Regions from separate parts of the Lactobacillus sp. C449L genome, predicted to be linked through region 1. Evidence: predicted binding sites of a transcription regulator. Region 1 holds the regulator's gene; the other holds the start of a gene.

Region 1 (3,148 bases):
AATCTGCAAGAATTGCCGAGAAGCGTCGTTAATTCACTGTTAAAAAAGAACCATCTTTCTTATGAAGGATGGTTCTTTTTTTGCATTTTTTATGATAGCATTTTAGTCAATATCTTAATTTGGAGGTAATTTGATGAGTAAACCATTTTTATTAGATTTTGATTCTACTCCGCATGCGGTTTTAGAACCGAATCACGAAAGAAATGAAACGCATTATCACTTTCATGAAAAATTGCTCTTTGCCTTTTTAACACAAGAAGCAATTGATGGCTTTTTAGCCCAACACCCGCACCAAGTCATGGGACACTTTGATTGCTTTGGAAAAAAGATATTAATTTATGAGGTGGAATTGCCAAAAGGGAAAATCACTTTATGTCAGGCAATGCTTGGTGCTCCAGCTGCGGTTGAATTATTAGACTGGCTCATTAGCTATGGTGTCAAGCAGATTCTGGCAATCGGATCAACAGGGACACTTGATGATTTGCCAGAAAACTATTTTCTAGTTCCGACTAAAGCTATTCGAGATGAAGGCACGTCGTTTCATTACATGGCACCTGGTAATTTTGTGGACCTTAGCTCAGAGTTTTTGACTAAAGCCGAAAAGCTAATGGAGCAAAATAACTTTAAAGTTAAGGTAGTCATGACTTGGACGACCGATGGTTTTTTCAGGGAAACAGCCAAGAAGGTCAAGCAGTTTAAGGAACTTGGTGCTGCTTGCGTTGAAATGGAATGTGCCGCAATGGCTGCGTGTGCACAATTTCGGCAAGCAGATTTTGCACAAATTCTGTTTACTGCTGATTCGCTTAATGATTTAGAGAATCATCGAGAACGTGACTGGGGTAGAGATGCACATGAAATGGCGTTAAACTTGGCAGCAACAGTAATTGACAAATTATAATTTTTACTTTGTGAAAAACAGCCTTGTGAAACGCAAGTGGAACAGTAGATTGATTCACAATGTTTGAATGGAATTGCTTTAGTTTAAACGATTGTATTATAGAAACTTATTAATAAGATTGTGAATTGCTTTTTGCTAATGAATGTGGAAAAATAATTTTTCTATAATCAACCTTAAGTTTTTACTTTAGTAATTTAGGTTCTAAAAACTACTCAACCTATAGGTTAAGTAGTTTCTGGTTTCATCTAAATGACTAAAATACATTGTTACAGTGATTAAATTATATTATTTCGATAAAGACCAACGACTTTACCGACGATATATACTCTAGTAAGAATAATTGGAGCCATGGTGTCGTTTTCGGGTTGTAAACGAAAATGGTCCTTCTCTTTGTAGAAACGCTTGACAGTAGCTTCGTTTTCATCTGTCATTGCAACAACAATCTCGCCATTAGTTGCTGTTGTTTGTTTACGAACAATAACATTGTCGCCATTCAAAATGCCAGCATTAATCATACTCTCCCCGCGAACACGTAACATGAAAAGGTCACCAGCATCGTTAGCTAAATCGGGTGGTAGAGGAAAGTAATCTTCGATGTCTTCAACGGCTAAGATTGGCTGTCCAGCGGTTACAACTCCAACCACCGGTATTTCAGCTGGTTTAATGCCGATTGCTTTTTTACCTTCTTCCGTTATTTCTAACGCGCGGGGCTTAGTTGCGTCTTTGACAATGAGACCTTTTCTTTCTAGTCGCGAGAGGTGACCGTGAACGGTTGAAGTGGAAGAAAGTTCAACGCCTTGACAGATCTCGCGAACAGTTGGCGGAAATCCGCGTTTTTCAACTGTATCATATATGTAATGCAAAATTTGTAATTGCTTCGAGTTTTGTTTACTAGTCATTTGTTTCTCCAAAAAATAATCAATCATCGTATAAGTTCATTCTAGCAGAAGTTTGAAGCAAATACAAACAAGCGTTCTAAGTATAATAAACTTTTTTTCTGATCAAAAATAGGGTAGACTTTTTAGAATAAGAGGTGCAAAAATGACTGAAGATAATGAAAAAAAGATGATCAACCGGATTAATGAACTATATCATAAAAAGGAAGCTGAAGGTTTGACCGCTGAAGAAGAAAAAGAACGTGAAGAACTCCATAAGAAGTTCATTAAGAACTTCCGTGCCGGTTTTAAACAAGATGTTGAAAATCTGGTTATTATCGACAAGAATGGCAATGAAGTAACGTCTGAGAAGGCTAAAAAAGCTCAGCGTAAAAAAGGTTTAAGAAAAGACTGATTTATCCCTTTTAATCTAATTAAATTTTAGGTAAGATATATCTATTGGACAAATTGAGGTGAATGTTTTATGAATTTAGCATTAGCGATTGTATTAATTGTTGCGGCACTATTAATCGGCTTGGTAGGCGGTTTTTATGGTGCAAGATCTTACATGAAGAAGTACTTTAAAGATAATCCACCAATCAGTGAGGATATGATTGTTGCCATGATGTCACAAATGGGACAAAAACCTTCGGCCAAGAAGGTTAACCAAGTGATGAACATGATGAAACATCAGAATAATTAATCTTGCTAGATTGAAAAAAGACGGGGTTTTTCTCCGCCTTTTATTTTGGAAAGACAGGTGAACAATGGGCATATTTTTTAAACTGGGATGGTTTTTTAAAAAAGAGAAAAAACGCTATTTAATTGGTGTAACTTTCTTAGCTCTGACTTCAATAATTAACTTAGTTCCACCCCGAATTTTAGGTTTAATGGCTGATCAACTGGAACGCGGACATATTTCTTGGCAAGAATACGGAATGTTAATTTTAGCGATTATCTTTTCGGCCATACTACTATATGGATTCCGCTATTTTTGGCGTAGACAAATATGGGGTGGGGCTGCCGAACTTGAATTCCAAATGCGTTCGAAACTTTTCAGCCATTTTATGGAAATGGATCGAACCTTTTATCAGCGCCATCGAACTGGTGATTTAATGGCCCATGCAACAAATGATGTTTCAGCTATCCAAGAAGTTGCTGGTGAAGGAGTTTTAACTTTAGTCGATTCGCTCTTAATGAGTGTATCAACTATGTTTGCGATGGTTATTTTTGTTGATTGGCGCTTGACTATAGTGGCATTAATCCCGCTGCCATTTTTAGCTTGGGGAGCCTGGAAACTTGGCGATCAGTTATATGTAGCTTTTGATGAATCGCAAGCAGCATTTTCTCGATTGAACAATAAGACCCAGGAATC
Region 2 (3,148 bases), on a different contig from region 1:
CGAAATTTTCATCAGGCGGCATTTAATCAAATGTGGTATTGTCAAACCGCAGGTTTTGCAAAGGCAGGCGACACACTATGTTTCCGCAAAAGCTCAGGCTGCTCTGATAACTAAATTACAAAATGAGAACTTGCTAACTGATGATGAAGTAGCTACGTTTCGCCGCGGGCGTAATTCGAAAACTCATACCAAAGCTAAAAATACCAGCTTAGCAACCTATCAGTTATCCACAGGTTTTGAAGCAGTGTGGGGTTATTTGGAGTTGCTAAACAAAAAAGAACGCATTGCTGAATTAACGCAATGGTGCATTATTGCTGTTGAAAAAGGAGATCTTGATGAATATGACTTCGAATGATAGTGACTTTGTCTTTGGCAAGCATGCCGGGCTTGATTTTTTGAGCACGCAAGAAGCGGAGCGAATTAACAAGATTTTTTTGCAACAAGGTGTTCAAGAAAGTTTTGCTAATGAAGTTTATGGCTTAGCTAAAAAGAAAGGGCTGGTTGTTCAGGCTGTTCCCAAAAACAAACTGGACCGTCTTGTTCAAGGAGGCAATCATCAGGGACTAGTTTTGACGGTAGCTAGTTTTGAATATGCTAATTTGGAGAATTTATTAGACAAGTTTGACCAGGAAGAAAAACAACCCTTTTTATTAATGCTTGATTCAATCGAAGATCCGCATAACTTAGGTTCAATATTAAGAACCGCTGATGCTACAGGTGTTGATGCGATTATTATACCTAAACGTCATGCCACTGGTTTGACTTCAGTTGTTGCTAAAACATCGACTGGAGCAATTGATCACGTTCCGGTTGCTCGAGTTAACAATTTGGTACAAACAAGTAATGAATTAAAAAAACGGGGCTACTGGCTTTTTGGTACTGATATGAAGGGCATCGATTACCGTAAGTGGGATAGTAATGGCAAAACAGTTTTAGTTATTGGTAACGAGGGTAAAGGTATTTCGCGTTTACTTAAAGAACAGATGGATCAAATGCTGACTTTGCCAATGGTGGGGCACGTCCAGTCACTTAACGCGAGTGTCGCAACAGGGGTATTACTTTATCAGATGTTAAATAGTCGTAATCCTATTAAATAAAAATCACGAATCACTTTGAATTGTATAAAAGGTCAAAGTGATTTTTTGTGTACCAAATTTTTATAATTTTTTTGAAAAATGGGCATTTAGACATAATGAACATTATGTTTTTACCAAGAAAACACAAAATTTGCATTGCGTAGATTGAACGCGGGTTCGATATTTTGAGACAACCAAGCTTTGTATTCTGCACTCTGAGTGCTTTTTAAAAGCACTGAAAGGGAGCGAAAAGAGTGAATAATTCTCAATTAACAGCTGATCTGGAAAGTGGATATATTGAGCAAATCAAAGCAGGAAAAACGGATGCACTCAAAAACCTGTGTAATTTATATCGGCCGTTAATTAATAGTGTTAAGCGCAAATATTATGTGCGCAGTTATGATAGCCAAGACTGGGATCAAGACGCCATGATTATTTGCTATGCTGCAGTTATGAATTTTGACCAAGCTAAAGGTAAGTTTTCTAGTTATTATAAAACGCGATTGCTAAATCATGCTAAGAGTCTAGTTAGGTATGAGACAGCTTACAGAAGAAAAGCACTTTCGCAGTCGGTTTCACTAGAATCTGCGGTGGAATGTGGATTAAGACCATTATGTAATTCTTGCTCGATCACATCAGAAATTCCAATGAGTGAAAGTCTGGAAGAATTAGTTAGCAATTTATCTCAAATGGAAAACATGGCTTTGTTAATTGTTTTAGGAGTCTATCAAAGCGATGAAGTAATGAAACGGCTAAAAATTAGTCAATTGGCTCTTGCAAGGGCACGAGCGCGCTTATTTCGCAAAATGAGAAGTGTACTGTCGAAATAGCCTATGTATAAGTTGAAAAAGCTAAAGAGAGTTATAATTAACTATGTAGAATTATTTTTAGGAGGTAGTTAAGATGACTGAAGAATTTAAAACTGCATTGTTAGATCGTCACATGAAAGAAGTATTTGACTGGAGCGATTCTGATCTTCCAGTTAGAGATGCACTTTGGGATTATTTTATGGAAAAAAACGGTAGAGATACCATTAAAACGGAAGAAGACATGCTTCCGTTCTTAGATGATTCCGACGACAAAATCAAATCTTTTGTAAATGAAAATCTTAAAAAGTAAATCCGACTTTACATTGTTCTACGTCCGGTAATCACGCATATAGATTGATTACTAAAAAAGCAGTTGCATATAACCGTAGCTGCTTTTTATTTTTTGAGAATTCAAATTTTGATAACTTAAAAAAGCAAGTCATTGCCTAAACTGGCTTTTTTTGCTAAAATACAATAGTTTGGAAGTGAGATTATGGCAGTGAAAAAAGCGTCTCTAGCCTGCAGTATCTGCGGCTCGCGTAACTATTCAATCACCGCAAGCAAGAATCGCACTCAGCGGCTTGAATTAAAAAAATTTTGTAAGCATTGCGGAAAGATGACTTTACACAAGGAAACGAGGTAAGAAATAATTGATTAAGTTCTTTAAGAGCGTAGCTCAAGAAATGCGATTGGTAACTTGGCCAACCGCCAAGCAGAATCGCCACGATACCGGAACGGTGATTACAACTTCAATTTTATTTGCTTTGTATCTTGGTTTACTGGACCTATTATTTAGCAGTTTAACGCAGATAGTTATGTAAATAGAAATGTTTTTTTATTCGTGATATAATATAATGAGTTAGAAAAGGACCTCTTACTTGGAGGTTTTTTTGTTTGCCAAAATAAAAGGAGAAATTTAGTAATGGTTGAAACAACAAAAAAACAATGGTACGTGCTTCATACCTATTCAGGATATGAAGACAAGGTCAGATCAGATTTACTTTCTCGAGCTCAAAGCATGGGGATGCAAGACTACATCTTTCGTGTGATGGTTCCAGAACAAGAAAAGATCGAGAAAGTTAACGACAAGAAAAAAGAAGTTGAAGAAAAGATTTTTCCTGGTTATGTTCTCGTTGAAATGGTCATGACCGACGAAAGTTGGTTTGTTGTTCGTAATACGCCGAACGTTACTGGTTTTGTTGGCTCGCATGGTGGTGGTTCAAAGCCTTCGCCACTGCTTGAAGAGGAAGTCAATCGACTTTT

What was found. Region 1 encodes LexA, which represses DNA repair genes until DNA is damaged. Its sites were predicted from a motif close to CNAACANNTGTTNG; they were not measured.
Region 2: the regulator LexA is predicted to act here: its motif matches at 1,243-1,256, upstream of AC2JF9_RS07415 (sigma factor).

The regions. Positions count from the first base shown of each region.
Region 1 covers NZ_JBWXGA010000001.1:106,935-110,082, forward strand. Annotated here, with positions in the region: gene rplS (50S ribosomal protein L19) at 1-32, shown strand, start outside; gene AC2JF9_RS00575 (nucleoside phosphorylase) at 131-898, shown strand; gene lexA (transcriptional repressor LexA) at 1,174-1,797, opposite strand; gene AC2JF9_RS00585 (DUF896 domain-containing protein) at 1,940-2,188, shown strand; gene AC2JF9_RS00590 (YneF family protein) at 2,258-2,476, shown strand; gene AC2JF9_RS00595 (ABC transporter ATP-binding protein) at 2,541-3,148, shown strand, end outside.
Region 2 covers NZ_JBWXGA010000005.1:51,786-54,933, reverse strand. Annotated here, with positions in the region: gene AC2JF9_RS07425 (Mini-ribonuclease 3) at 1-355, shown strand, start outside; gene rlmB (23S rRNA (guanosine(2251)-2'-O)-methyltransferase RlmB) at 342-1,097, shown strand; gene AC2JF9_RS07415 (sigma factor) at 1,331-1,906, shown strand; gene AC2JF9_RS07410 (P8 family protein) at 1,980-2,195, shown strand; gene rpmG (50S ribosomal protein L33) at 2,379-2,528, shown strand; gene secE (preprotein translocase subunit SecE) at 2,536-2,706, shown strand; gene nusG (transcription termination/antitermination protein NusG) at 2,808-3,148, shown strand, end outside.